Regions from separate parts of the Alicyclobacillus sp. TC genome, predicted to be linked through region 2. Evidence: riboswitches for the same ligand, from Rfam matches in the RefSeq annotation. Region 2 holds a riboswitch; the other holds the start of a gene.

Region 1 (15,813 bases), 1.3 Mb from region 2:
CGTGTGCTGGACAAAGATGCAGAACTCGATACCCGGTTGTAATTTTCGCATAACCTAGAGGCTCCTGACAGTGATACGCTTTGAGTATGCAGATTGTCAAAAGGAGGTCTTTAGGTTGAGCCAAATCATGGTCTCTTCTCCTTTACAAGAAGAAAAACCTATACGTTGGGGCAAAGTTATCAATCAGGAAACCTGCATCGGCTGCCATGCCTGTTCTGTAGCCTGCAAAATGGAACATGATGTGCCTCTCAGTGTCAACCGTACGTATGTCAAACAGGTTGAAGTCGGCGTTTATCCTCAAGTCTCCCGGGAATTTCAAATTACTCGCTGTAATCAATGCGACGATGCTCCCTGTGTACCCATTTGTCCAGTCACAGCGATGTTTAAACGTGATGACGGTATTGTTGATTTCGATCGCGATGTGTGTATTGGCTGCAAAGCGTGTATGGCTGCTTGTCCATACGATGCGATTTATATCAATCCTAACGTTCACAGCGCAGAAAAGTGCAATTTTTGTGCGCATCGGATCGACCAAGGGCTTGAACCGGCTTGTGTCATAGTATGTCCTGTGGAAGCGATTGTGGTTGGAGATCTCAATCAACCCGACAGTGAAGTTTTACAGCTTATCTCACGCCATAAAGCAGATGTCAGGAAACCCGAAAAAGGAACTAATCCTAAAGTTTTTTATGTTGGTGCAAGCGATTACACATTGAATCCTTCCAAAGCTCGCTACGAAACAATGAATATGTACGCTGAAGAGAGGACCGGTTATCCTGTCCATGATGAGCACCGTCAAAAAGGTAAACATAGCGTCGCCGCTGCTCGTTTGGCTTATGATGTTCCGCACCATTCACCATGGCATTGGGAAGTCTCTCTGTATACATGGACGAAATCAATTTCAGCAGGAGCTCTTATTATGCTGGCAATTTTTGCGCTCAGCGGTGTTTCATTAGATTCGACTATAGAGATGGTTGCTGCTGCAATTGGACTTGTATTTTTGGGTATTACAGGTATCCTGTTGATTTACGATTTGGAACACCCCTGGCGTTTTATCCGCATTTTTACACGCCCTCAATGGAAATCTTGGCTGGTTCGCGGTTCCTTCATCATTGCTGGGTACGGCATTGTTCTTCTGCTGCAATTCTTACTGAGCCTTTTCCATCAACAGCAACCAGAAATGTTTGTCGCTGTTGCCGGACTTCTTTTGGGTGCTTTTACAGCCATGTACACCGCATTTTTATTTGCTCAGGCTAAAGGACGCGATTTGTGGCAAAATCCCGCCCTGCCGTTACATCTTTTGTCTCAGGCAGTGTTGGCAGGAGCCGCGTCGTTTGCTATTGTCGGACTCTTTATCCCCATGTCTGGAAAAATGGAATTTATCATACAAACGACACTCATCGTCTCAGCTGGCGTACATTTAGCTTTGGTCTGCAGTGAAATGATGATTCCGCATACCATTGAGGATGCTAAACGAGCTGCTCATCAGATGATCTACGGTCGGTACAAATGGTTTTTCTGGACCGGGTTGTTAGCTGGGGGACTCGTTCCTTTTGTGCTTGGTTTCTTTATGCACAACCATACTTTAGAAATAGTAGGTTCAATTTTTGCTCTGCTGGGACTTTTTCCTTATGAACACGCTTACGTTCAAGCAGGTCAATCCATACCGTTAAGTTGACACCATTAAGTTGACACCATATCGATGCTATTTTCTCTATTTCATATTTTGTTTGGAGGTGTGGAATTTGGGTATTCAGGAGAAACATTTGGAAATGACCAAGGGCTTTGGTCATCTGCGCTCCCATCCTGAACCAGCTAAATGGGATGACTGGAAAGAATTAGATGCCAAAGCGTGGCCGAAAAGAGTGGAGCATCACTATGAACTCATTCCAACCGTTTGCTTCAATTGTGAAGCAGCTTGCGGTTTGTTGGCCTATATAGACAAAGAAACAGGAGAAGTCAAGAAATTGGAAGGCAATCCTCTGCATCCGGCTAGTCGTGGCAGAAATTGTGCTAAAGGCCCAGCAACGGTAAGTCAAATGACCAATCCGGAACGCATTCTGTATCCACTCAAACGTGTGGGCAAGCGTGGAGAAGGCCGATGGGAACGAACCACTTGGGATGAAGCCTTAGACGACATTGCCGCTCGCATTCGTAAAAGTATCTTAGCCGGAAAGCGGGATGAAATTACCTATCATGTAGGTAGACCGGGTGAAGACGAGTATACAGAAAGAGTTTTGAAAACATGGGGTATTGATGGGTTGTCCTCTCACACCAATGTGTGTTCTTCAGGAGGACGTGCAGGTTATGCTTTTTGGATGGGAATGGATCGGCCTTCGCCAGATTACACAAACGCCAAGTTTATCTTAATGATGAGTGCGCATTTAGAGTCCGGCCACTATTTTAATCCAAATGCGCAGCGTATTATAGAAGCTCAACAAAAAGGAACGAAAATCGCGGTTATTGATACCAGGCTCTCCAATACGGCCTCGAAAGCTGATTACTGGTTGTCACCGTGGCCGGGTACGGAAGCTGGCTTGCTTTTGACTCTTGCGAATGTGTTGATTCAAAGTGAGCGATTTAATCAAGAGTTTGTACGTCAATGGGTAAACTGGAGGGAATTTTTAGCGGATCGACAGTATTTGCAAGATTTGAAACAGAGGGGCTTTTTGGATACTGTCCCTACAGGACAAACATTTCGGGACTTTGTGAACGTTTTGAAATCGATTTATGCGAGTTATACTCCCGAATGGGCAGAAGAGGAATGTGGTGTTTCAGCCGATTTAATTCGAAGTGTGGCTGAAGAAATTGCCCGCGCAGGAACAGCGTTTTCAAGTAATATTTGGCGCAATGCGGCTGCAGGACATCGTGGAGGTTGGATGATTACTCGCAGTCTGATGTTTTTGAATGTCTTGATGGGCGCAGTTGGAGAACCTGGAAGTATGATTCCTAACACATGGGTCAAGTTTGTTCCTACACGTCATACGATGCCAGAGCCTATTAGAGTTTGGAATGAAAATCATTGGCCACGCGAATTTCCGCTCTCTTATTTTGAAATGAGTTTTTGTCTTCCACATATCCTCAAAAAACGAAAGAAACGTTTGGAAGTATATATTACTAAAGTTATGAATCCGGTTTGGACTTTTCCAGATGGCTTCCAATGGATTGAAATGTTTCAAGAGCCCGATCGCGTTGGTTGCCATGTGACCTTATCTCCGGTTTGGTCTGAAACCGCCCAATTTTCTGATTATATTCTGCCTGTTGGTCTGGCCACAGAGCGGCACGATTTGCATAGTTATGAGACGCACGCTGCACAATGGATAGGTTTTCGTCAACCTGTCTTGAGAGTTTCAAAAGAACGAAAAGGTAATTTTACAGGTGATACGAGAGACGCTAATCCAGGTGAGGTTTGGGAAGAAAATGAATTTTGGATTGAACTGTCGTGGAGAATCGACCCTGATGGAAGTTTGGGTATTCGCAAGTATCATGAGTCTCCATATCGTCCGGGACAAAAAATTACGGTGAATGAATATTATCAATGGATTTTTGAAAATGCTGTTCCAGGTTTACCAGAGGCAGCGGCGGCTGAAAATATGACACCGTTAGCCTACATGAAACGATATGGCGTTTTTGAAATTACAAAAGATGTGTACGGAGTTTACAAAAGACCAGTAGAAGAATCTGTTTTGCAGGATGCCGTTATTGTTCCAGAACCTTCTGAAGGACGGAACCTACAGGGTCAAGAGCCTGGTGTATGGGTGGATAAATTGCCACATTCCGCAAATCATGCTCCCTTGCCTGGACCGTTCAAGAATAAGGAAGGCAAAGTGAGAGCGGGTATTTTGGTAGACCAGCAAGCTGTGAAAGGCTGGCCAACGCCTTCAGGGAAATTGGAGTATTTCTCCACAACGCTCAGAGATTGGGGATGGCCAGAATACGCCATTCCGATTTATCCAAGAAATGAGCGAGAACGTCAATCCATGATTCATATTGTCAGTCAAGTGCATCATCAATCCATAGATCCAGCCAAAGGAGATTACATTTTATTGCCAACGTTCCGGTTGCCCATGTTGATTCACACTCGAACCAATGGTGCCAAGTGGCTGCATGAGATTGCCCATACCAATCCCGTGTGGGTTCATCCTGTAGATGCTGCTCGACTGGGTGTAAAAACAGGAGATGAAGTGCGTATTTCTACGGAAGTTGGCTCAATTGTAGATAAGGTTTGGGTTACAGAAGGTATCAAACCAGGCGTGATTGCTTGCTCCCATCATTTGGGCAGGTGGCGATTACATGAAGAGATAGGTAGTGATCGATGGAGTTCGTCACTGGTTAAAATTGAAAAAAATCAATCGGGTCAATGGACGATGAAACAAATTCATGGTCCGATTCCCTGGAAAAGTAAAGATCCTGATTCCGGACGAGTTTGGTGGACCGATGGGGGTGTGCATCAAAATATTATTTTCCCTCCTCAGCCCGATCCGATTAGCGGCATGATGTGTTGGCATCAGAGAATTCATGTAGAGAAAGTAGAAAATGGACGTCACTATGGAGAAATTGTAGCCGATCCTAAAAAGTCCTACGAAGTTTTTCAACGTTGGCTTGAGTTGACGCGGCCTGCGCCAGGACCAGGTGGACTCTACCGTCCCTATTGGATGCTTCGTGTTTTAAAGCCACATCCAGATGCTTATGTTGTTCCGGAGAGCGTTCCAGGAATGCGTGAAGTGAACCAATAATTGTATGGTCGCGGAGTTTTTGTTTCAGGAGCAGGGGAATAGCCGTCCCTTGCTCCTGAAACTGTTATCCAGATGTCTAGATGGGTTCTTTTCAGTGCAAGATTTACGACGCTTCATTGACAACCGAATCTATTTTCAGTAGACTACGGTCAAATGCTTTATCATATTAGCGAACTAAAGCAAATGACGCAGGTACTTGTCTGCTGGAGAGTGAGAGTGTGAATCGAGTTTTCTTTGAAGAACCAGCAACTTTTTCCGGTTCAAACAATGGCGATCGTCCTGCTGGCTTGAGAGATGCCTATCCTTCCTATGCCTCGAAGCGACGAGCGTTGGAAATACAACTGGTTGACTATTTCGAACAACGTGGATGTTCTTTAGTCAGTGCCTCCGCGATTGAGTCACTAGATACATTTTGGCGTGCCAAAACGTCACTTTCCGTCGATGATGCTTATCAAATACTTATGGCTCCTGGAAAGTTGGCGGTATTGCGCCCGGAAATGACACCCTCCATTGCGCGTATGGCAGCTCCTGTTTTGCAACAACATCCTCAGCCGCTTTACTGGTGTTACGCTGAACGTGTTTATCGCAAACCTGGAAGTGTTTCTTCCTGGTCTGAACTTGCTGTGGACGCTGTGGAATCTACACAAGTGGGAGTGGAATGGATGGGAGTAAGCGAAGCGGCAGATGCTGACTTGCTTTTGCTTTGCCATGAAGCGTTACAACAGTTATCGGTCCAGGGAGCGCGGACGGTAGTTTCACATGCTCGCTTAGCAGTTTTGTTTTTGAATGCTGCAGGAATTTCTGAAGATGTGATTGCGAAAAGTTTACAGCAACTGGTCAGAGGGGACTATGTAGGTTTTCAAGAGCTTATGATGACTTACCATCCGTCTGTATCCTTACTGACTTGTCTGCGTCAACTCAATCCATATGATTCGGAAAGTCTGAAAAGACAATTGGAGCGTTGTGGGCAGGCTGTACAGAAGAACACAGAATTGTATCAAGTGTGGAATACAGTTGTATCTATTGCAAAACAAATTACAGAACTTGGCCGTCAACAAGAATATACTTTCGATTTTACGCTGACGCGCAATATTGCTTATTACACAGGTATTCTTTTTGAAACTTTTGCTCCCGGCGTTGGGGCTCCGATTGCTCTCGGAGGAAGATATGACGAGTTATTGAAGCAATATGGAGCTGACGCTCCTGCGGTCGGATTTGTCCTGGAATTGGAACGTCTCTTGAACGTTGTTGCGTCGACAACAAATCGGGGAGGGGAATCACTTTGTTGACGATTGCTCTTGCCAAAGGACGCACAGCAGAAGATACGTTGCCTTTACTCGAGCAGTCAGGCTGGCCGCTTGCAGAAAATTTTTTCACCAGTCGCGCTCTCGTTTTCCCTGCCCACAGTCCAATCCTCGGGGAGCTTCAATATCTGTTGGCCAAGCCTATGGATGTGCCGACATACGTTCAATATGGTGTGGCCGATCTCGGTATTGTTGGCAAAGATATTTTGCTTGAGCAGCAATCTGATGTCTATGAATTAATCAATTTGGGGACAGCGCGCTGTACGCTTTGTCTGGCTGGCAAACCTGAAACAAAGATGAACCAAATTCGTCGTGTCGCAACGAAATATCCGCGATTGGCGGAAGCGTATTTTCGCAGCGAAGGGCTGTCGGTAGAATTGGTAGAACTAGGAGGGAGTATTGAACTGGCAGCTGTGATCGGTTTGGCAGATGCTATTTTTGACTTGGTGCAAACTGGAGCAACGCTTGCCGCTAATGGACTTCAAGTACTCCATGAGTGTCATAAAATTTCTGCACGCCTGATTGCGAATCGCTCCAGTTTTCGTCTCAAACAAGACAAACTGGAACCGTTGTTGGTTGCTTTACAAAAAGCTACTACGGATGGAGAGGGTTGGATATGATCATCCGTCGCTACAGTTCAGACCAATGGATTTGGCAACGAACATTAACATCAGAAACAGCTGTTCAATCCAAGGTATCCGAGATATTGGAAACTATTCGAAGAGACGGAGACTTTGCTTTGCGTCGTTACACACAGGAATTCGATAGATGGCAAGGAGCTATGAACGCTGAAGAGCCTCTTTCTGTACCGCGATCTGTGCGCGAAGCAGCGTTAGCGGCAACACCTGCGTCTCTTCAGACGGCTTTGCGAGAAGCGGCTCAGCGCATTCGCCGTTTCCACGAAGACGTGCTTCCGGATAATCGTCAATTTGAACAAGCAGGAGCGACGCTTGGGATGGTTTGGCGTCCGTTGCGTCGAGTGGGTGTTTATGCGCCGGGTGGTAAAGCTGCCTATCCATCCACGGTCTTCATGAATACTATACCCGCTCAAGTAGCAGGTGTAACAGAAATTGTTTTGGCCTCTCCTCCACAAGCTGAGACAGGCTGGCCCCATCCTCTGATATTGGCGGCAGCTGAAATTGCTGGTGTGCAAGAGGTGTATCGCATAGGCGGAGCACAGGCGATTGCCGCATTTGCCTATGGAACTGCCAGTGTACCCGCTGTTGAGAAAATTGTCGGTCCAGGCAATCAATGGGTTGCCACAGCCAAACAGCAGGTTCAGTCACATGTTGCGATTGATTCCATCGCTGGACCAAGTGAAGTATTTGTAATAGCTGATCATACGGCTAAAGCCCCCTATGTAGCTGCTGACATGTTAGCTCAAGCAGAACATGATGAAGCTGCTGGTGCTGTCTGTATCAGTACAGATCGCCGTTTGTTGGATGAAGTAGCAAGCGAGTTGGAACGGCAATTGGCTATTTTGCCGAGGAGATCGATTGCTGCTCAGGCTCTACAGACATGGGGTGCGCTGGTTGAAGTGGCTTCAATGACTGAAGCGATTGAGTTAACCAATCAAATGGCACCAGAGCATGTGGAATTACATGTGGCTCATCCATACGAAATTTTGCCTGAGTTAAGAACAGTGGGCGCGGTGTTTCTTGGTGAATATACGCCAGAACCTGTAGGCGATTATTTGGCCGGACCCAACCATGTATTGCCGACACATGGTACAGCCCGTTTTGCATCTGGGCTCTCTGTGCATGATTTTCTGCGTCGTTTTACTTATGTGTCATATGATTCAACCGCTTTAGCTCGTGATGCGGAATCGATTATCCGATTGGCAGAAGCCGAAGGACTTGACGGCCATGCGCGAGCTGTACAAATTCGCTTGGAAGGTGAGCGTTCGTGAATGTAAATCGTTTTGAGAAAGAGGATGAAACAGGCTATCCATCTGTGCGAAAAGCGAAGATTGTTCGTCAAACGGGTGAGACGTCAGTCGAACTGGAACTTTGTTTAGACGGTCAAGGACAGGCGCAATTGGATATACCGGTGCCTTTTTTGAGTCATATGCTCCATTTGTTTGCCGTTCACAGTGGATGTGATTTGACCATTCAGGCGAGCGGTGACATTGAAGTCGATGATCATCATTTGGTAGAAGATATCGGAATTTGTCTAGGGCGAGCGCTTTACGAATCTCTAGGAGATAAGGTGGGCATTCGCCGTTACGGTCAACGTTATACACCTATGGATGAAGCGTTGGCTCGCACGGTACTCGATTTTTCTGGGCGTAGCGCCTTTGTTTGGCAAGCAGAATTTCGTCAAGATAAAATCGGTCAATTTTCTACCGAATTGGTTGAAGAATTTTTTAAGTCAGTCGCCAATGAAGCGCGTATGGCGCTGCATATGGCGGTTCTCTATGGATCCAATCATCATCATATGGTAGAAGCTCTCTTTAAATCATTTGCTGCGGCCTTGCGAGAAGCTGTGACACTCGAACATCATCAACGCTTGCTTAGCTCTAAAGGGGTGCTCGAATGATTGCGGTATTGGATTTAGGTATTGGGAATTTGTCGAGTGTACGTGCTGGTCTCGCCAGGGCGGGGCTGAGACTGTAGTTTTGGCGAATCTCCACGATTGGCAGATGAACTTTGATCCCTCCTCACAAGTCAAAGCCTTAGTTTTGCCAGGTGTTGGTGCTTTTGGTGACGCCATGTTCCAGTTACGGTCCCGTCAGTTGTTGTCGCCGCTAAAAAAACTAGCTGCCTCTGGATTTCCGATTCTCGGTATTTGTCTGGGCATGCAACTCTTATTCAGTACTTCAGAAGAGCATCAAGGTGCCATAGGATTGGGACTATTGCCGGGCAAAATCGTTCGATTTCCTTCTGTCGATCGGGTGCCGCATATGGGGTGGAATACACTGGACGTCCTACGCAAGCATCCGCTTTTAAACGGGATCGACCCTGGTGATTTTGTCTATTTTGTTCATTCTTACTATGCAGTACCTCTTGAAGAGGAAATTGTCTTTGCTGCTACCCATTATGCAGATGTACAAGTGCCTGCAATTGTTGGACGCGGACAACTCTTTGGAATGCAGTTTCACCCGGAAAAGAGTGGTCGCGTGGGGGCCAAGTTACTAGAAAACTTTGTGGAACTGTCCGAACAGGGGGTACGTCCGAATGTCAGAGTTTAGGATTTACCCTGCGCTCGACTTTCTGGGTGGCCGCTGTGTTCGGCTCTATCAGGGAGAATATGGAAGTGCAGCGGAAGTCAGTACCCATCCGTTGGCTACAGCCGAAACTTATCTGCAGTCTGGCTGCCGTTATTTGCATGTGGTCGATCTCGATGCGGCTCGTTCTCCGAAGCACATTGCGCAAACTTCGGTGAATCTTGAGATTATACGGGACATTTGTCGGCTTGCGTCTACCTGCAATGCAAAAGTCCAAGTAGGTGGCGGCGTCCGTTCCTTGGCTGATCTTGCCGCTTGGCTGGAAGTGGGAGCAAGTCGCTGTGTAGTGGGCACAGCTGCTCGTGAAGAGGGTTTTCTGCAAACGGCGGTCGAACGTTTTGGCGCAGAAGCTGTAGTTGTGGGACTGGATGGACGAGATGGAAAACTTGCCGTTCAGGGTTGGGAAGAGCAAACCAATCAACCGCTGATAGAAGTCGCTGTTTGGGCACGACAGGCTGGGGTAAGGACTGCTGTGGTGACGGATGTGCGTAAGGACGGAACCGGCCAAGGACCCAATTTACAAATCGCTCGGGAAATTGCTGAAGCGACCGGTTTATCCGTGATAGCTTCAGGCGGTGTAGCCCATCTTGACCATGTGCAAGCAGTGCAAAAATCCGGATTAGCTGGGGTCATAGTAGGAAAGGCGCTTTATAGTGGTCAGATAGAACTTTCTCAAGTAGCAGCTTGGTGGCAAAGTGAAAAGGGGGATGTGTCGTGCTGACCAAACGAATTGTCCCCTGTTTTGATGTGGATGCGGGACGTGTGGTGAAACACGTAGGTTTTTTAGAAAATCGTCGCGATGCAGGAGACCCAGTAGCGTTAGCAGAGCGTTATTCTGAAGAAGGAGCCGATGAACTGGTACTTTTGGATATTTCGGCTTCTTTGGAAGGCAGACTGGCCGTCTTGCGAGTGGTAGAGGAAGTGGCCTCTCGTATTCAGATTCCGCTCACCGTAGGCGGGGGTGTCAATCGTATTCAAGATGTGCGTGATTTGCTGATGGCTGGAGCGGATAAAGTGTCCATGAATACGGGGGCCGTGCGTTCTCCAGAGCTCATACAGGAAGCAGCCCGCCGTTTTGGCGAGCAGTGTGTGGTTGTGGCCATTGATGCTAAAAAAAATTCTCTGACAGGCGACTATGAAGTGATGATAAAAGGCGGAAAACAGTCGACAGGGCTTGAAGTTGTCCATTGGGCACGCCGTGCTGTCAGCCTTGGGGCGGGTGAAATACTCCTCACCTCGTTTGTGCAAGATGGAACTAAAAGTGGTTTTGATATTACATTGACGCGGGCGGTTGCAGAAGCAGTTTCTGTGCCCGTAATAGCTTCAGGTGGGGCTGGTTGTGTAGAAGATTTTTACGATGTCTTTACTCAAACAGAAGCAGCCGCGGCACTAGCTGCTACAATTTTCCATTTTTCTGAAACTTCTATTCGTGAAGTCAAGTCGTATTGCCGCCAGAGAGGAGTGGCTATTCGATGGATTTAGCAACAGGCGAATCTGCCATGCAGTCTGTAGCACTGGCTCGCGTCCGTTACGATGCAACAACAGGATTGGTGCCGGTCATCGTCCAAGAGGCTAAGACGCGTGAGGTATTGATGATGGCTTATGCGAATCGCGAAGCTCTCAAACGTACGTTGGCGACAGGTCAAGCCTGGTTTTTCAGCCGATCTCGTCAAGAATATTGGCGCAAAGGCGCAACTTCTGGAAACACGCTGAATGTGCTTTCTATCTGGGTCGATTGTGACGCGGACAGCCTCATTTATTGGGTAGAAGCTGTTGGACCTGCATGCCACACAGGTGAGCGTAGTTGTTTTTATCGAACCTTGGTATCGGACAGTATGGCTGAACAGGCGGATAAACTGAGTGGGGAAGTGAGTATAGAAAGGTCAATAGAAAAACAGACAGACGATTCTGCGAGAAAAGTGTTAGATAATGGAACTGACTTTACACTGCTGGCTGATTTGTGGGATACTGTCATCAGTCGACAATCGGAAATGCCTGCAGGAAGTTATACCACCTATCTCTTCACGCAGGGCATGGACAAAATTGCCAAAAAAGTTGGAGAAGAAGCTGTCGAAGTTGCTCTGGCAGCCAAATCGTCAGATGCTGTCAGACAGCGGGAAGAAGTAGCGGCTGAAAGCGCTGACCTACTTTATCACCTGCTGGTTCTTTGGAGTGCTTCTGGGGTTTCTCCGGCGGATGTAATGGCAGTGTTGAGGAGCAGATAGCGCAGATGCAGTCAGAAGTTGTACCACCTCCTGGAGAAGTGCCTGCCTCGCCATCGCGCGAGGCATTTGGTTTGTTTTCCGTCCTTTTTGTCAATCTTATTTGGGCTGCGAGTTTTCCGGCCACTGCGTTTGCCGTACATAGTTTTCCTCCCGTTTTTTTGACACTGATGCGCCTATCGGTAGGCGGACTGCTTTTGTCGCCTTGGCTTTTTTTGCGATCAGCGCGTCGCCTTTTCCATCCTCGTGTGTTAGCACTCAGTGCCTTCTTGGGTGTAGTCGGTTTTTCCTTGCCAGTTTTTTTCGAGACAGAAGGTCTGTATCAATCGACTCCAGCTGTAGCTGCCATTTCTATAGCGATGGAACCTCTTTTTACAACCTTCATTGCTGCGATGGTTTTGCGAGAGCGGCTAACATGGCGGCGGATTTTTGCTTTGTTTTTAGCGCTGATAGGTGCTTATGCGATTGCAGGGTTTCCTCGTCCAGACAATCCAGGCTATTGGCTTGGCGACTTGTTTATGTTGGCTGCCGTTCTGTGCTATGCTGTGTACAATGCGTTGTCAAAAAAATTGACCGATTCTGTACCTTCTATGCCAGCTGCTTCAGCATCATTGTTATTTGGTGCCCTTGGCAGTTTACCTATCTGGCTTTTGCTCCATCATCCGCTGCCGCACGAATGGATTTCCAAAGACATATATGCAGCAGCCTATTTGACACTCTTTTGTACGACTGGCGCTTATGTGCTCTGGAATCTTATTTTGCGTGTTTTTCACGCCTCTTTTGCAGCGTTGTTTCTCTATTTGCAACCCGTTTTTGGGGTGTTGCTCTCCGTTTGGTTGCTTCACATTCAACCGGAAGCATCCTTTTATGTCGGAAGTGTCGTTATTCTATTTAGCCTATTTCTAGGTAGACAACAGAGAGGAGAACGGTCGGATTGAATCCATTTGTTCACACGCTTATTTCGCCTCACGGATTTGAACTGATTCCTTCGCTCGACACAGCCAAACGTCCGGGAATTCAGCGTTTAAGGAGTGCTTTGGAAAAGCAAGGGAAACGTATGACAGCTGCTAAACCTGATTTATTGGTGGTTTTGACACCGCATGGACTGCGCACGACCCGTTACACTACAGTAACAACCAGCACTTGGGTACGCGGGTTAGCGGAATACGACGGAGAAGAAGCCAGCATGGAATGTCCTGTAGCGCAGTCTTTTGCAGTGGGTTACGTAGAGGCTGCTGAGGCTGCAGGTTTACCACTTTTGGGTGTTCAGTTTGCCACGGCAGCAGGACCGCTCTCTGTTTTACCGCTTGATTGGGGAAGTATGGTTCCGCTCTGGTTTATGCCTGATGTTCCTGTTGTTATTATCACCCCAGCGCGAAATTTGGATAAAGCGTCATATATTCGCTGTGGAGAGCTATTGGCAGAGTGGACAGTGCGTCAGAAAAAACGTGTTGGCTTGATTGCCTCCTGTGACTGGGCGCATACGCACCATGAGGGCGGACCTTATGGTTTTGCCAAAGAAGCCGTGGAGTTGGATCAAAAAGTTCGGGATGTACTTATGCGTGGTGAATGGGAAGAAATGGCGGATTGGGATTCTTCATTTGTTGAAGCTGCTAAACCCGACGGAATCCCACAAATTTTAATGTTAGCTGGTGCTGTGTCCAAAGCGGATCGTAAAATTACAGAATGCGAATATGAGTGTCCTACCTATTTCGGAATGTTAGTAGCAGGACTCGCTTAAGCGGTTTGTGAACGAGTCTCTTGTTACTCAGACGCGGATTTGCTACACTGCTTGCAAACAGCATAAAGAAAAGAGGCGCTAGGGGTGCCCTTTGGCTGAGAGACCTATGTCAACCCTTTAGACTCGATCTGGATAATGCCAGCGAGAGGAAGTGCCAAGTTCGGGGAGAGTCACCTCTTTTCACGCCATTAGCGGGAGAGGTGTTTTTTTATGTCAACTCTCGCAAAACAATCATAATTTGGGGGAATGTTTATGAGTTGGAAGTTGCGAGACATTGTCTTGTTAGCCATTCTCGCGGTTGTCAGTGGTCTGATTTTCCGTATTTTCGATTTCTTGTACAACATTCTGCAAATCGGCAATATTGTCTGGCCGCCTGGTCAAAATATTTTAAACGGTGTCTGGTTTATTGCTGTCGGCTTGGTACCTTATATCATTCGTAAACCAGGGGCTGCGCTTTTGGCAGAAGTGCTTGCTGCCGTCGTTGAATGGGCGCTCGCTGGTCCTTATGGAATTAGTGGCGTTCTTTCTGGCTTATTGCAAGGTCTTGGCGGCGAATTGGCCTATCTGTTCTTTGCTTATCGTCGCTACAATCTCGGCGTCTTATCACTCTCAGGTGCGCTGGCCGGTGTGGGGTACGCTGTGCAATATTACTATCAGTATGGCGGTAATCATCTCACTCATTTGGATTTTATTCTTGCCGTTCTCATCAACTGTATTTCAGGAGTATTTTTTGCTGGATTTGTGCCGAAATGGATTGATGATGCTCTTGCGCGTACAGGGCTTCTTCGCAATTACGCGATTGCTCAGCGAGCTAAGGGGATTTCACAGTGAGTAGCCAACTGAAGCAGAGTCCTCGTACCCTCGAAGAGATGGCAAGTCCGCTTCTCTTTGTAAAGGATCTCTGTTTGCGCTATGAGGAGCATGGGCCATGGATTTTGCGCCATATTGATTTTGTCCTGCATCCAGGTGAATCTGTATTGCTGCTTGGCCCAAGCGGATCGGGAAAAAGCACATTAGCTATGGTACTTGCTGGTCTGATACCCGGGATTCTTGAGGCAGAAGTCAAAGGAGAAGTCTTTTCTAGCGATTCTTTGCGCAAGCCGGGGAATATTGGCTATGTTTTTCAAGATGCGGATACACAGTTTTGCATGCTGCAAGTGGATGACGAATTGGCGTTTGGCATGGAGAATCGGCAAATTCCCCGCGCCAAGATGCGTGAACGAATGAAAGAAGCTTTGGCCAATGTTTTGTTGCCCGTTGCTCCAAACGATCATCATCATGAGTTTTCGGGCGGAATGAAGCAGAAATTGGCGATTGCTTCCGCTTTGACACTTCGTCCTCAACTTTGTGTCCTGGATGAACCTACAGCTAATCTCGATCCGTTAGCTAGTGCACAGGTATTGGCGACCATTCAAAAATTGCGCGAACAAGGGACTAGCTTGCTGATAATTGAGCATCATTTTCAACCTCTTCTGCCCTATGTGGATAGGGTGGTCTTGTTCAATCGAGATGGTAGCATTCATCGCCAAGGTCCTGCTGGAGAAGTGGTTGCTGAAGAATGGGCATGGATGCTGGCAGAAGGAGTAGCAGAAAGTCATGAGCTTGTCCAAACTGCGGTGCGGCGCGCTAATGATGCGTCCAGTTTGTCTTTGGGCAATCCGCTATGGACTTTGAGTGGGTTGGACGTAAAGCGTGGAAAGCGTGAAGTGTTGAAGCAGGTTAATGCAGAAATACGGCAAGGCGAATGGATAGCCATTGTGGGTCCAAACGGATCGGGCAAATCGACATTACTTGAAGCGCTCGCGGGATTGGTTCCGGCTGAGTCTGGAGAGTTGTCGTATGCTGGACGTCCACTCAAGGATTGGTCGGCAGAAGAATTGTATCAACGAATTTCTGTGAGTTTTCAAAATCCAGAGCATCAGTTTGTTTATGAACGAGTGGGAGAAGAGATAGCCAATCAACGTCTGTCAGGTGACATTCCTGATGATGTCCAGTCCTGGCTCAGTGATTTTGGCCTGGCAGGTTTAGCTGAACAATCGCCTTATATGCTTTCCCAAGGCCAGAAACGCCGTTTGTCTGTTGCTTCTATGTTACGTAAGGAACATGAGGCGTATTTGCTTGACGAGCCAACGTTTGGTCAGGATGCTGCGACAACCCGTTTTCTTATGGAACGTTTGGAGTCGTTGCACATTCGCGGTAAAACTCTGATCATGGTTAGCCATGACTTGTCACTCGTCTATCGTTATGCTACGCGCGTTTGGGTGGTGGTCAATGGTCGGTTGATTTGGGATGGTTTGCCGCAGGATTTAAAAAATCATCAAGCGATTCGAGCAAAAGCTCATCTTTTATCGGAACAGGAATTGATTGCGGCAGAGTTGCAACGAACGGAATTGAGCATGAAAGATATTTGGAATGCTTGGGAACCGAAGAGTGTTCCTAAGAATCATGCTCGTTTGTCCTGGTTTCGTAAAATTCACCCAGTCTGGCTATTCATTGGTATTCTGGTGGCAGCGGTCTTGATGGTATTTGCAAACAACTGGCAACAAGGTTTGGCGATGTTACTCTTTCCTATGGTTTTGCTCATGAC
Region 2 (15,813 bases):
CCAGACAAAATTCCAGGAATGTCTCCTGCTCTCGCTTTTAATACAGCAGCCAGTTTTATCACCAATACAAACTGGCAAAATTATGCTGGTGAGACGTCCATGTCCTACCTAGGACAAATGCTAGGTATTACTTTTTTACAGTTCACTTCAGCAGCTACAGGCTTAGTAGCGGCAATAGCATTTGTTCGGGCAATCGTTCGCAGTAAAACGGATAATTTAGGTAATTTTTGGGTGGATATTATTCGCGCTCATACCCGGTTGCTCCTACCGATGTCTTTTCTACTGGCCTGCGTTTTAGTCGCTCTCGGCGTTCCGGAAACTTTACAAGGGGCCGCTATTGTACACACATTATCGGGAGATGTTCAGGTAATTGCTAGAGGACCCGTGGCGAGTTTGGAAGCCATTAAACAGCTAGGGACCAATGGAGGAGGTTTTTTTAATGCCAATTCCGCTCATCCATTTGAAGATCCAACAGCATTAACGTGTGTTCTGGAAATTTTGGCAATGGGAGTTACTGCAACAGGTTTGATATGGACGCTTGGCCTATTTCTCAAAAACCGTAAGCAGGCTATAGTCCTTTATGTTTTTTTAACAGCCATTCTGATGTTAGGTACTTTTATTATTTATGGGAATGAAGCGGCTGGTAATCCTTTAGTTCATCAAGCGTTTGGCATTCATGGTCCCAATATGGAGGGTAAAGAAGTTCGCTTTGGTATTCCTTTGACCAGTCTATTTACAGCTGCAACCACCGCGTATACTACGGGTGCCGTAAACGCTATGCATGACAGTTTAATGCCCATCAGCGGACTTGTACCTCTATTATTCATGATGTTTAACGTCATTTTTGGCGGTAAAGGAGTAGGTCTTTTAAATATTTTGATGTTTTTAATCATTACAGTATTTCTTTCTGGACTGATGGTGGGTCGAACCCCAGAAATTTTTGGAAAGAAAATTGAAGCTCGGGAAGTCAAATTGGCTACAGTCGCTATGTTGGTTCATCCCTTTGTCATACTTGTTCCAACAGCGATTGCTATAGCTACCCAAGTTGGCAGAGCGTCTATTTTAAATCCAGGATTGCATGGATTTACAGAAGTCTTATACGCATTCACTTCGGCAGCAGCCAATAATGGATCGGCTTTTGCAGGGCTAAACGGAAATACGGAATTCTATAATCTGGTGCTTGGAGTCGTCATGTTGCTTGGACGTTATATATCCATTTTGGCGATGTTTGCTATTGCTGGGTCAATGATTCTTAAACCTATTATCCCTGCTTCGGAAGGTACGTTGAGAACAGACACTTTTTCATTCGGAGGTGTCTTTGTGGCAGTATTTGTAATTGTTGGAGCTTTGACATTTTTCCCCTTCTTAGCCATTGGACCCATTGGCGAACAGTTACAGATGATGCATACGGTTTCTCATATCGTCCACTAAAAATGAGCAGAAGGAGGGTTATAGAATGTCAGTGACAAAGGGTACGCTTTCAGCAGAAATTTTAAAAAGTTCATTTCTGGAGTCCTTCAAAAAATTCCATCCGAAAATATTATTTCGCAATCCTGTCATGTTTGTAGTCGAGATCGGCATGTTGATTACGTTTTGGCTGACTATAGACCCTTGGGCCTTTTCTTCCAAAGTTTCTTTGGGACATGTGGCATCAGCTCGTGGATATAATTTGGCAGTCACAATAATTTTGTTTTTTACAATTCTATTCGGTAATTTTGCGGAAGCAATTGCTGAAGGAAGAGGGAAGGCGCAAGCGGAGACACTGCGTAAAACCAAAACAGAGCTTATAGCCCGCCTGCAGCAGCCAGATGGCACATTTGCTCAAGTCCCTGCCAGTAGTTTAAAAAAGGGTGATATTGTCAAAGTTGTAGCGAATGAGATTATCCCTGCCGATGGTGAAGTTTTGGAAGGTATTGGGAGTGTTGATGAGTCCGCCATTACAGGTGAGTCTGCTCCAGTGATACGTGGCGCTGGTGGAGATTTTAGTTCTGTCACAGGTGGAACTAAATTATTGTCGGATGAGTTTTTGATACGTATAACTGTCAATCCTGGAGAATCGTTTTTGGATAAGATGATTGGACTCGTGGAAGGAGCAACTCGTCAAAAAACTCCCAACGAGTTAGCGTTATCTGTGTTGTTGGCAGGGTTAACACTCATTTTTCTCATTGTTATTGTTTGTCTGCCCCCTGTAGCTGATTATTTGGGGAAAAGCTTAAACATTGCCACGCTCATTGCTCTGTTGGTTTGCCTAATTCCCACAACCATAGGAGCTTTGCTCTCGGCTATTGGCATTGCTGGAATGGATCGCGTGATTCGCTTTAACGTTATTGCCAAATCTGGTAAAGCGGTGGAAGCTGCCGGAGATGTCAATACGTTGATTTTGGATAAAACCGGAACAATTACAATAGGTAATCGATTGGCTTCAGAGTTTATTCCTGTTGGTGGTCATGAAGAAAAGGAATTAGCCGAGCAAGCAGTCCTATCTTCTTTGTTTGATGAAACGCCCGAAGGTCGTTCTGTGGTTGAGCTTGGTCAAACTATGGATATTCAATTGCGTCGCGAGGATTATGTTGATGCGGAGAATGTTGAATTTAGTGCGGACACACGAATGAGCGGATTAAATCTTAAGAATGGCTTCATTATCCGTAAAGGGGCAGTAGATGCCATCAAACGATATGTTCAAGAACAGGGCGGGGAAATCCCGGAAGACTTGGATCACTACACTGAACTGATTGCCAAAGATGGCGGTACGCCTTTGGCAGTCATGGTGAATAAAGAAATTTACGGTTTGATTTATCTGAAAGATATTGTTAAGCCGGGAATGCGCGAACGATTTGCTGAGCTGCGCAAAATGGGGATTAAAACAGTTATGTGTACGGGAGATAATCCGTTGACAGCCGCAACCATTGCTAAAGAAGCTGGAGTAGATGATTTTATAGCAGAAGCTAAGCCTGAGGATAAGATGCAGTTAATCCAGCGAGAACAAGAACAGGGAAAATTGGTGGCTATGTCTGGAGATGGTACGAATGATGCGCCCGCCTTGGCTCAGGCGGATGTGGGCCTAGCTATGAATACTGGTACGGCAGCTGCTAAAGAGGCAGGAAATATGGTCGATCTCGACTCTGATCCGACCAAGCTGATAGAAGTAGTTTCGATTGGTAAACAGTTATTGATAACGCGTGGAGCTTTGACCACTTTCTCCATTGCTAATGATGTAGCGAAATATTTTGCCATCATACCTGCCATGTTTGTAACGATGATTCCCTCACTACAAGTTTTGAATATTATGCACCTTTCTAGTCCAAGAAGCGCTATTCTTTCTGCGCTTATCTTTAATGCGTTGGTGATACCAGCTTTGATTCCAATTGCAATGCGTGGTGTTAAGTATCGCCCAATGAGTGCTACCCAGATGTTGATTCGTAATCTACTCATTTTTGGAGTGGGAGGGGTCATAGTTCCTTTTGCGGGCATTAAGCTCATTGATGTGATATTGACAGCAACGGGTTGGTTTTCCTAAAAAGACGAGAAAGGGGTGCCAGGATGGTCAATATTATTCGTTCTATTCGCTTCACGATAGTGTTTGCTGTGATTTTAGGAATTTTCTATCCCTTAGCAGTATTAGGTATTGGGCAATGGTTTTTTCCATGGCAAGCTAATGGAAGTTTAGTCACATTCCATCATCATAAAGTAGGTTCTATGCTTATTGCACAAGCAGTAAATCAACCAGGACTGTTTCAACCTCGCCCTTCAGCAGTGCAATATAATGCAGATGGCTCTGGAGGTTCTAATTTGGGTCCAACGAATCCAGCATTACTTAAAGAAATTCAACAAAATATCCAAAAAATAGAGAAACAAAATCCCAATATACCTATTCAAGAGATACCCACAAGTATGGTGGAATCTTCAGCATCGGGCCTGGATCCGGATATTACGTTACGAGATGCGCAACTACAAATTAGCCGGATCGCTCAAACTACTGGCCTTTCGAAGAACTGGTTAGAACAATTAATAAAAAAGGACACCATCCATCCAACATTCGGTATTTGGGGGTGCCTATGCTCAATGTGATGCAATTAAATTTAGCTATTGAAAAGAAATTACAAAACTCAAAAGAGTAAAATCCATAGTTAAAGACGAGGTGTTAGGATGCAAAAAGATGTTACTCGCAAAGGCGTGCTTAAATTGTTTATTGGAGCCGCTCCAGGGGTTGGTAAAACATACACCATGTTGCGAGAAGCTAAATTCTTACTTGAAAGAGGAAATGACGTAGTCATTGGATTCATTGAGACACATCAAAGAGAGGAAACCTATCGACAATTGGATGGATTAGAAATGATTCCTCCACTACAGATAAAGGTAGGGCAATCTATCTACAAAGAAGTAGATTTACAAGCGATTTTAAGGCGCAGACCTGAGTTTGTCATTATTGATGAACTGGCGCACAGTAATGCGCCAGGTTCAATTTTTTCTAAGCGTTATCAGGATGTTGAATTTTTGTTGGATAACGGAATTTCTGTCCTGACTGCAGTCAATGTTCAACATATTGAGGGAATACATAAGGAAGCAGAACAAATTACCGGCATAAAGGTACGAGAACTGATACCGGAATCATTTGTGCGTCGAGCTGAAGAGGTGTCATTAATAGATGTCACGCCGGAAACGTTGCGACAGCGTTTACGTGACGGCAGTATCTATCCTAAAGATCAAATTCAGCAAGCTCTTCAGCATTTTTTTAAGAAAGAAAATTTATCTGGATTACGTGAACTTGCACTTCGAACTGTTGCTGATGATGTGGAAGAACGGTTGGAGAAATCCTATTCACGACAGAAAATACCCGGACCAGTTGGCGTGCGTGAGGTCATTATGGTTTGTGTCAGCCATTATCAAAGAGCTATTTTGTTGATTCAAAGAGGACAAAGAATGGCTATTCGCTTAAAGGCGGATTTCTATGTCTTGGCGATTGCGGATACAGCGGAAGATTTACTTTCTGACAAAGAAAAAAAAGAAATGGAGAAAATACGGCAATTAGCCGAAGAAAATGGTGCAGAATGGTTGGTTGAATCCAAAAATGATCGTCCCATAGGGGAAGTAATTTTAAAAATGGCGGATCGATACAAGGTTACGCAAATCGTTTTGGGGCAACCGGCTCCCTCAAGACAACGTCTTCTTCAGTGGCAATGGCATCAACCTGTTCGCTATTTGCTTCGTAAATTACGATATACAGACTTGAGAATTGTTGGATGGCGGGATTTAACGCCTGGCGAAGTAGCGGCGCGTTATTCAGCGAGTAACCGAATTGCACGTTCTCGAAATTTATACGGGAACCTAACGATTTATATTGGAGCCGCTCCGGGAGTCGGCAAGACGTATCGGATGCTTCAAGATGCTCATGACTGGAAAGCTAAAAATAAAGATGTCGTTATAGGACTAATTGAAACACATGGTCGTGAGGATACACGCCAACAAATCGGCAATTTGGAAGTGATTCCTCAGCAAATTATTCGCTATGAGGGGCGAGGATATCCGGAGTTAGATGTACAAGCCATATTAAAAAGAAGACCGGAAATTGTTTTAATTGATGAACTTGCTCATTCAAACATTCCTGGAAGTATTCATAAAAAAAGATATCAGGATATACTTTATATACTCGAACACGGCATTGATGTAGTGACAGCAGTTAATATTCAACATTTAGAAAGTCTAAAAGATAGCGTTGAACATATCACAGGTGTCAAGGTACGCGAACGAATTCCTGATTGGTTTATGAAATTAGCTACAGAGATTAAGCTCATTGATGTGACACCAGAAACGTTGCAACAAAGATTAATGGAAGGAAGAATTTATCATATAGATAAAATTGAATCGGCTATACAACATTTTTTTCAATCTACTAATTTGGCTGCATTACGTGAACTAGCTTTACTAGAAGTAGCAGATGATGTAGATCAGAAATTACATGCGAAGCAAGATCGACATCAAATCAGGGCAATGGAATCGGAAAGTATTTTGGTTTGTGTTAATTATCGTTCACATTCAGAAAAATTAATACGACGAGGCTGGAGAGTTGCTGATAGGCTGGAAGCTAAATTATATGTACTTGTAGTTCAAACGAGTGAAACCTTGAGTGACAAAGAACAAGCAGACTTTCAAAACATTCAATCTCTGGCAGAACAATTTTCTGCGACGTTTTTGATTCGACATTCTCTACCTAAAAAGGTAGGCACAACTATTGTGGAAATTGCCAAAGCATTAGGGGTATCTCAATTGGTTATGGGGCAACCCATTCGCCGTGAATATGGATTAGCAAGGTGGAAAAGAAGTCCTATTGATGACATTCTCGATCACGCTGAATTCGTTGATTTACATATTGTTTCCTATACACAAGGTGCTCCAGAAAAAAAATAATTTTTGCTCAAATTCTATCCCTGAGAAAAGGAACTTTCGTCTTTTAACCATATATGTGGGTATCGGTAGCTTCAAACCATCTCAATTCTAATTTAGTTGGCCAAAACTTGCAGATGAGTCTTTCAAAACATTCCGCGGTTGTGTCAAGAACGATTACGATCGAGTCTTGCTCATTTTGGCGAGCGGCTTGACGGATACGACAACGGATGCAGATTAGATTCCGGATCACTTGGCCGTGTGCAATCTTCTTCTCCAGCTTTTTTTGTTACCAGGGTATGTACCGAACTAGCGTTTCAGCCGTGAATAACAGTGTCATGAGAGCGTGAATATGGTTTTCGTTTGGTGAATGGCAACCGAGCATTCCGAGTTCTTGCTTTACCGTGCGAAGAAACATGACTACCATACACCAGCGCTTTCAGCTATGCTCCACTACCTCAGAAGGCGCATTGTAACGGTTGCTGACAAGCAGATAGGCTCCTTGTCAAGGAAAATTTATTTTTACCACTTCTTCCATGATTGAAATCGAATCAGGAGGGCAGCTTCAAACCCAACCTCTAAACATTCACCAATTTTAAAGATTGTCGAATGTCACAAACCGTGGTATGTTGAGTTTACAATTTCATGCATGCAAACGGGAGCTCGGCAAACCGGGCTGAGAGGGTGTTTGTGGACACCGACCGTCAACCTGATCTGGATAATGCCAGCGTAGGAATTCAATTGCACTTATACCTTTAGGTTGTGCAGACCGCCGCAAACACTATCCGGCGGTCTTTTTTCATATTCAAAATTTTATATCCAAGGAGAGTGTTTATGATGACAGAAAAAATTGATTATTTTCCTTGTAGTAAAAAAGTGTATATCCAAGGAACGCGGTCAGATTTGCAAGTACCTATGAGAGAAATTCAGTTATCTCCTTCTACGGGACGTTTTGGAAATCAAGAAAACTCGCCAATTCGAGTTTATGATACCAGTGGACCCTATACCGATATTCATAGTGATACCGATATTCGAACTGGCTTAGCTCCTATTCGTCGTCCATGGATTTTAGAAAGAGGTGATGTTGAGGAATATCAAGGGCGCCAAGTTCTCCCTATTGATAATGGTATAAAAGCATCTTCGGGCTCTTCTCAGCAAGAGATATTTCCTGGATTGCTTCGTAAACCTCTTCGAGCCAAAAAGGGTCACAATGTAACCCAGTTGCATTATGCCAGAAAAGGAATATTGACGCCCGAGATGGAGTTTATCGCAATTCGTGAAGGAAGAGATCCCGAGTTTGTTCGTCAGGAAGTTGCTTCCGGACGCGCTATTATTCCTTCCAATATCAATCACCCCGAGAGTGAACCAATGATTATTGGTCGCAACTTTTACACAAAAATCAATGCAAATATTGGGAATTCTGCTGTAGCCTCTTCAATTGAGGCAGAAGTAGATAAGATGAAATGGGCTACACTTTGGGGTGCTGATACAGTCATGGATTTATCGACAGGAAAAAATATCCATACTACTCGCGAGTGGATTATTCGTAATTCTCCTGTACCTATAGGGACAGTACCAATATACCAAGCTCTCGAAAAAGTGGGAGGAGAAGCGGAAGCATTAACGTGGGAAATTTATCGAGATACGTTAATAGAGCAAGCCGAACAGGGTGTGGACTATTTTACTATCCATGCCGGAGTATTGCTGCGATATATACCACTGACCGCCAAACGTGTTACAGGGATAGTTTCTCGAGGCGGTTCGATTATGGCTGCCTGGTGTTTGGCGCATCATCAAGAAAACTTTCTATATACGCATTTTGAAGAGATTTGCGAAATTATGAAGACGTATGACGTATCATTTTCGCTTGGAGATGGTTTGCGTCCAGGCTCTATTGCTGATGCGAATGATGAAGCTCAGTTTGCCGAGCTTGAAACACTTGGTGAATTGACAAAAATAGCTTGGCAACACGATGTCCAGGTTATGATTGAGGGACCAGGACACGTCCCTATGCACAAAATTAAGGAAAATGTTGATCGGCAAATGGAAGTTTGTCATGAAGCACCTTTTTATACACTCGGTCCACTAACCACGGATATCGCGCCTGGATATGACCATATTACATCGGCGATTGGAGCAGCCATGATTGGTTGGTTTGGAACTGCTATGCTGTGTTATGTAACTCCCAAAGAACACTTGGGATTGCCTAATAAAGATGATGTAAAGGAAGGTGTCATTGCTTATAAAATTGCTGCACATGCGGCAGACTTGGCAAAAGGTCATCCGCATGCTCAACAGCGGGATGATGCATTATCGAAAGCGCGTTTTGAATTTCGTTGGCGTGATCAATTCCATCTTTCGTTGGATCCACAGCGTGCAATCGCATATCACGATGAAACATTGCCTGCTGAACCCGCTAAAACTGCCCATTTTTGTTCGATGTGCGGACCGAAATTTTGCAGCATGAGAATTACGCAAGACATACGAGAATATGCGCAAGCTAAAGGATTAAGTGTAGAATCTGCCATAAGTGCGGGTATGGATGAAAAGGCAAAAGAATTTCGTGAATCAGGAAGTCAAATTTATCAGGCCTAAATTGATGTTTTGCAATGAACTTTTTCTTTATTGTTCATGTCTGTAAGGTTGTCAAGGATGACACAGGGTCTCTGGAGAAATAGTCGATGTGTTGCGAATGGAGGTGGTGTCTATTTGGATTTTGAAGATATTCACCTCATTCGCAAAGCACGTCGGGGAGACTATGAAGCGTTCAGTTGTATTGTGAAAAATTATCAGAATTACGTTTATAGTACAATTTATGGGATTTTGCAAAACCGGGTAGATGCGGAGGATGTAACCCAGGAAACGTTTATCAAAGCTTTTCAATCTCTAAAGAAATTGCAAGACGAACGAGCCTTCTCTACTTGGTTAATTCGTATTGCAATTCGTACAGCAATTGACTGTTTGAAGGCCAAACAAAAATGGCCCAGTGTTGAATTGGATTCTGAGAAAATTTCCACGCCACACGATCCCCATCCAGCAATAGATACTCGTATGGATATAGAACGGGCTTTGCGTGAATTATCGGAAGAGCATCGAATCGTAACTATTTTACGTGCTGTACATGAACTTGAATATGATGAGATTTCTGTTTTGCTGGATATACCCATTGGAACGGTTCGTTCGCGCGTGCATTATGCACGCTCACGTCTGCGTGAAATCTTAAAAGAAGAGAGGGGAACTTTGTAATGAAATATTCCTCAGAAGACGAAAAACTTACGGACGATGTGGATGTGGATGTGGATGTTCAGGAGTATCTCCTTTCCCTGGTTGCTCCTGTTCATCTGCATGAGCAAGTGATGCAAAAAATTTGGGATATTCGACGTCAAAAGCAGATTCAACGATTGGCTATAATCTACATACTGATCATTTCCGTGGGATCAGTTTGTTGTCTAGCCTTGTTGTTGTCACCTTTCGGACTGATATGTAGGGCCTTGTTAACGCTTGTATATGATATTTTTCACGGGTTAAGCCATTTGCCTATACCATTGAGTTATGGTTGGCTGGGTGTGTTTGCGTTCTTGTGTGCCGTCTGTTTATTGGGGTCAGTTTATGGTTTGAAAAAGTTGTTACGAGGCCTACAAAGCGAGGTTCTACTATGAAGAAACGTTGGTGGATGGGGTTGGCCATTGGCGCTGTGGCAGTCCTTGTCTGTCTGGTACCCTTTTTCCATTTGCGAAATGTTTACGCTGTGCGCAGCGCATATACCATCTTCCGTCAACAAAATACAAGCATTGCGCGCGGTCAAGTTGTAGATGATGCGCTTATTCTTGGACACAACGTCAATTTGTCAGGCCATGTCTATGAGATTTTGGCAGTCATTAATGGTAATGTGCACGTGACATCGAGTGGAAGCGCAGATATCTTGGTGGATTTAGGCGGTCAAATTTTTCTCGATCACGGTGCGCATGTTCACCAGTTATATCATCTTTCACTGTCCACTCCGTTTTGGAACGGGGTACTTTTGGGCGGGATGTTTGCTTTGCTTTTGTGGATGGGTATGCTTGTGCTTAGTATGGGTTTGCTGCTTATAACGACAATAGTTGCATGGGTATTTCAAGAATACACAGTGGTACCGTTTAATATTTTAAAATCTTCGGCTCGCACGGCGGGAATTGCTGGTTTGCTGATGACCGTAATCTGTCTGGCTGTCAGTGGGCTTTTGGCCGTAACACTAATAGCCATTCCTCTTGCTGCAGTTGCTGTTGTGTTGTTCGTAATTGCTGGGATTTTGGGTTTATCTGTTGTTGCTCTTTGGATAGGAGATTTATTTTGGCGAGAATCCAATCAGAAACGTCCAGAATGGGTAAGAGCAATGATGGGCTCTGGTCTGATGTTGGCTTTCTGCAATCTTCCTTGGATTGGTCTGCTTTTCTTTTGTATCTTTTGGCTGATTGGAATAGGGACGATAGCGCTATGGTTAGGAGAAGTTTGGAGGAAGCGAGGAAAACGCGGAAAAGCGATGGCATCCTAAAGGGAGTATTTAGGAATCCATTGCTTTTTCACGCATTTTTTAATGGTTATCTCATTTTAAGTTATAGAGTAGAAGAATGCTTTTCTTCTTTTGTTACTGCAGTAGTTTTGGGACCAAATCGAAAAATCTTGGCAATGAAAGATGAAAGCGGAAAAATCCATCGCGAAAACTTCCACATCACTTTCCCCGAAAAAATACCGATGATCATACCGCCAATGACATCTGTTGGGTAGTGTACACCAACAAAGACACGGGCAACCATAACAATAATCGCGATAACGGTAAAGGTTCGACTAATCCATCGACTATTATGTCCCCAAGAGCCGGCTGCAAAACCAAAGCTCCCAGATGCATGATCGCTCGGAAAAGAAGCGTCATTGCTATGAGGAATAAGCTGGTTAAACGAACCTTTTGGAAAGACAGTAAAAGGTCGTGGCCGAAACCAGATGTGTGAAATTATCAGATTGATGATCAATGCCAATATGCCTGCCAATCCTGCCATAATCAGAGCGTGTCGACGTTGGATATCTGGTTTGGGAAGAGTAAACCAAGCAATAAGAAAGAGCAACGCATAAATCTCTGGAGCATCCTTGGCAAAAAAAATCATGACTTGGTCGAGTAAAACGCTATGTCCAGCTAGACCGTTGATGAGATGATAGAGAACAGTATCAAATGGATTGAGTAAAGCCGCGTGAAACATGAATTCACTCCTCTTTCTATAAATAGTCACAGTATTACAGACGGTCAGGACTTGCAAGAAGTTCATTTGGCTATAAATTTTTTTCTCAGCATTTATTTGTTTGAGAAACAGGGGGGTATTTTTCATCCAACATCTTCTTCATCAGTACGGTTACGAGGGATTATTTATCATTTTACTTGCGGAAATGATTGGTTTTCCGTTTCCTGCAGAAACGACGCTGACTCTAGCTGGAGTGGAATGGTCGCAGGGTATGTTTTCTTTTCTTCCGCTATTGCTTGTATCTGCCTTTGGTAATATTGCTGGTTCGACCATCGCTTATGGGATAGGTTATTTTTTGGGTCGTCCCGTCATCTTGCGATTTGGACGCTGGGTGGGTGTTACAGAAGCGCGTCTAAAGAAGGCTGAAAACAAGTTTGCACAGTATCAAATCAGTATTCTGCTGTGGGGAAAGTTTGTGAGTGTGATTCGTGTATTGGTGCCTTACATTGCTGGTCTTGAACGTATGCCTATGATAAGATTTTCCCTTTTAAATTCCATTAGTGCTTTTCTCTGGGCTGCTGTTTTTCTTTTGGAAGGACGCTTTTTAGGGGTTTTGTGGACTGATGAACGTCATAGAGAGTGGTATGTTGTTTTGGGCATAGGCATAGTGATGATGCTCGTTGTATGGTGGAGATGGCGAACGGCAAAACGGCGTCATGGACAGAAAAATGGATAAGGGAGGAGGTTATCTTGCGCGGACGCTTTGCACCAAGTCCAACAGGGTTACTGCATATAGGCAATGCTTTGACCGCGGTACTTGCTTGGATGCATGTTAGGTCACAGGGTGGGGAATTTTTGCTGCGAATTGAAGATATTGACCAGCAACGGTGTAAATCGATATTTGTCGATCAACTTGTAGAAGATTTGCAATGGCTTGGTCTTGATTGGGATGAGGGTCCAGATATCGGAGGTCCCTATATGCCTTATCGGCAACGCGATCGTCAAACGATATACGATGCAGCGTTTACTAAGCTTTTAGAACAAGCTTTGCTCTATCCATGTTATTGCAGTCGTTCTGAACTGGCGGATGTGCTTATTGCGCCCCATGGATGGTTTGCTGATGAGCCGCGATATCCAGGAATTTGCCGTCATTTAAAGCCTCATGAACGAGTGGAAAAAGCCCGCCATAAAGCACCTGCTTATCGTTTTCGCGTGCCTGAGCAGAACATTGGTTTTGCGGACGAAGTGTATGGAGAAGTGAACATTCGTCCATCGGAAGGCGGCGATTTTATTGTCCGTCGTTCAGATAGTTTGATGGCTTACCAACTAGCAGTCGTAGTGGATGATGCAGCTATGGGCATAACCCATGTGTTGCGGGGGGCTGATTTGCTGGCTTCGACATCTCGCCAACTGTTGTTATACCGCGCACTCGGATATGACTCGCCCACATTTGCACATACTCCACTTTTGCTTGATGAATATGGTCGTCGTATAGCCAAACGTAATTCAACAGCCACATTGTTGGGCATGCGACAGGCAGGAGTTCATCCGGAGGAGATTATAGGGGTGATAGGTTGGCTATTAGGGCTAACGGATACGGCCGATCCGCTTTCATTAACTGAACTGTTATCTTGTTTTTCTATATCCCGTATACCGCAGTCTCCACTTCGATTGTCTGTGGAGTGTCAGAAACGGCTGCGTATCAATGTGACCTATTAGGTTTCTTTCTTTTATCTATGAATCGAAAAAAATCTAAAGGAGATAAAGTTTGAAAAATGAATACATTTATAGAAGTATGAATTCTTTTTCTGTTGAGGAGGCTTTTGATGAGCGTTCGACGTCAAGATATACGTGAAGAAGAAGTTTGGAATCTGCAAGATATTTTCAAAAATGAAGATGAGTTTCAACAAGCAGTGGAACTCATCGATCACACGATAGAGCAAATGAGAGAAAATACAGAAAAAATGGAGTGGAATGAGTCCCGGTTGATGCAGTATTTGCATGCTCGCGATGCTTTGCTAGAGCAGTGTAACAGAGTAATGGGTTACGCGATGCTGCGATTTAGTGAAGATGGAACGGATCCTATTCATCAAGCTTTATTTGCCCGAGCTCGAAATGTTCGAATGAAGGTAGAAGAACAATTGACGCGTGAACGGGATGGATTATTAAAGCTTTCTCAAGAAACATTGCATCGATTTGCGGAATCAGAAGAGTGTAAATCGTATCAGTTATTTTTAAGAGAATTGGCAGAAAGCAAGGCGCACGTTTTGCATCCGGAAGTTGAACATACATTGGCGGTGCTGGGGGATGTACTGTCTTCACCTTCTACCTTATACAGAACGACGACTGGTGCTGACATGAGATTTGCTCTTGTAGCAGATGAACAAGGACAGGAATTTGCTGTGACACCCTTTAGTGTATTAATCCGTGCCGAATCATCTACAGACAAGGAGTTTCGGCAGCGCGCTTACAAATCTTTGGTAGCGGGTCTAAAACCTTATCACCATACATTAGCTATGTCATTGGTAACGGAAATTCAAAAAAATGTGACTCTAGCAAAATTGAGAGGCTATTCGTCAACGGCTGATATGCTATTACATCAATCTACAACTTTTGGCGACTGGGCTGATCAAGTACCCGTTTCTTTTTTTGAACGAGTTTTAAACGTGTTTATGAAGGAGCTGGCTCCACAAATGCGCAGATATGCGCGTCTGCGCAGTCGTGTTTGGGGAATGGAGCGATTGCATTTTTGGGATGTCAAGGCTCCTTTGGTTGCGCATTCTGAACATGTTCCGTTTTCAACAGTGACGAAGAGTATACCAGAAGCGGTTTCTCCACTCGGTAAAGATTATCAGAAGTTGATAGAGAGAGCTTTTTATGAACGCTGGATTTATCGCGGCGATAATATAGGCGCATTACAAGGCGCATATTGTTATCCCATTGCCGGTGTGCATCCGTATGTTTTTGCTCCATATCACCATACCTTGTATGACATGTTTATCGTAGCGCATGAACTGGGACATGCTGGACACGCTGTCTTGGCTGCTGAGCATCAGGTTCAACAAAATCGTTCCTCAAGCCGTCTGTTTGTTGAAGCTCCTTCCACTTTTCATGAGCATCTTTTGGCGCATTATTTACGAAGTTCTCATGGCGAACAAGCAGTAGCTGAAATTCACAGTATGCAACTACTTACTTTTCACCACAATTTTGTTACTCATTTGATTGAAGCTGAGTTATTGCGCAGGTTATATCGTTTAGCTGATGAGGGGCAACCGTTAACTGCGGGAGTACTGGATACTGTTCAACTGGACATTCTAAAAGATTTTTGGGGTGACAGTGTTCATTTGGATGAGGGCGCGGAGATGACATGGATGAGACAGGCTCATTACTACAGTGGTCTCTACCCCTATACGTATGCGGTTGGCTTGACAGCATCTACGGTACTGGCTGCTCGGTTGGAACGCGGTGAGAATGTGATGACGAATTGGTTGGAAATCTTAAAATTAGGTGGAAGCGTGCACGCCTTAGACGCGTTTCAAAGAATGGATATCGATATGAATACTGAACAGCCGTTTCAAGAGGCTATCTCTTATGTGGGAAAACGAATTGACGATTTAGAAAACCTATATCCATAAGTTACTTATATTCGTTTGCCAAGGTCAATAGATGGTTTTTCAAGAAAAGGATGGTTAGCGATGGAGAAGCAAGACGGGTGTTATTTACCAAAAACACTTCAACAAACTGCTTTTAAACTTGATCAGGCGGATTTGTTGTCGGAGTTTCGTCAACAGTTTTATCTTCCCGAAGAAAGCATTTATTTAGATGGCAATTCTCTTGGATTGTTATCTAAACCAGCAGAACGGGCGGTACTTTCGATGCTGGATAGTTGGAGACAATATGCTATTGACGGTTGGAGCCAGGGGAGGCACCCTTGGTTTCAATTGTCTGAGGAATTGAGCAGAGAATTGGCAAATTGGGTAGGTGCAGACAAGGAGAATGTTATTGCAACCGGATCGACCACGGTCAATTTACATCAGTTGCTCGCCACTTTTTATCAACCCACCAGCCAACGGTATAAAATTGTAGCGACTTCACTAGATTTTCCTTCCGATATCTACGCCATTCAGAGTCATTTGCGGCTTCATGGGCTAGAGGCTAAAGATGCTCTTGTCCTTGTTCAGAGTCACGATGGTCTGACCGTACGGGAAGAAGATATTACGCT

What was found. Region 2 has a riboswitch for thiamine pyrophosphate ahead of thiC (phosphomethylpyrimidine synthase ThiC). Riboswitches for the same ligand answer to the same signal wherever they lie in the genome.
Region 1: linked by a shared signal. The riboswitch ahead of FY534_RS10820 (ECF transporter S component) and the one ahead of thiC (phosphomethylpyrimidine synthase ThiC) in region 2 are both predicted to bind thiamine pyrophosphate.

What each region holds. Positions count from the first base shown of each region.
Region 1 covers NZ_CP044434.1:2,183,792-2,199,604, reverse strand. The annotation lists gene FY534_RS10880 (4Fe-4S dicluster domain-containing protein) at 116-1,675, shown strand; gene FY534_RS10875 (molybdopterin-dependent oxidoreductase) at 1,743-4,733, shown strand; gene FY534_RS10870 (ATP phosphoribosyltransferase regulatory subunit) at 4,952-6,022, shown strand; gene hisG (ATP phosphoribosyltransferase) at 6,016-6,657, shown strand; gene hisD (histidinol dehydrogenase) at 6,654-7,946, shown strand; gene hisB (imidazoleglycerol-phosphate dehydratase HisB) at 7,943-8,575, shown strand; gene hisH (imidazole glycerol phosphate synthase subunit HisH) at 8,655-9,227, shown strand; gene FY534_RS10845 (1-(5-phosphoribosyl)-5-[(5-phosphoribosylamino)methylideneamino]imidazole-4-carboxamide isomerase) at 9,214-9,984, shown strand; gene hisF (imidazole glycerol phosphate synthase subunit HisF) at 9,978-10,745, shown strand; gene hisIE (bifunctional phosphoribosyl-AMP cyclohydrolase/phosphoribosyl-ATP diphosphatase HisIE) at 10,736-11,488, shown strand; gene FY534_RS10830 (DMT family transporter) at 11,494-12,423, shown strand; gene FY534_RS10825 (DODA-type extradiol aromatic ring-opening family dioxygenase) at 12,420-13,226, shown strand; TPP riboswitch at 13,297-13,393, shown strand; gene FY534_RS10820 (ECF transporter S component) at 13,479-14,057, shown strand; gene FY534_RS10815 (ATP-binding cassette domain-containing protein) at 14,054-15,813, shown strand, end outside.
Region 2 covers NZ_CP044434.1:648,156-663,968, forward strand. The annotation lists gene kdpA (potassium-transporting ATPase subunit KdpA) at 1-1,431, shown strand, start outside; gene kdpB (potassium-transporting ATPase subunit KdpB) at 1,457-3,517, shown strand; gene kdpC (potassium-transporting ATPase subunit KdpC) at 3,541-4,068, shown strand; gene FY534_RS03170 (histidine kinase) at 4,147-6,405, shown strand; TPP riboswitch at 7,027-7,134, shown strand; gene thiC (phosphomethylpyrimidine synthase ThiC) at 7,219-8,976, shown strand; gene FY534_RS03180 (RNA polymerase sigma factor) at 9,091-9,627, shown strand; gene FY534_RS03185 (hypothetical protein) at 9,627-10,040, shown strand; gene FY534_RS03190 (hypothetical protein) at 10,037-10,912, shown strand; gene FY534_RS03195 (phosphatase PAP2 family protein) at 10,974-11,612, opposite strand; gene FY534_RS03200 (DedA family protein) at 11,713-12,327, shown strand; gene gluQRS (tRNA glutamyl-Q(34) synthetase GluQRS) at 12,342-13,310, shown strand; gene FY534_RS03210 (M3 family metallopeptidase) at 13,418-15,226, shown strand; gene kynU (kynureninase) at 15,287-15,813, shown strand, end outside.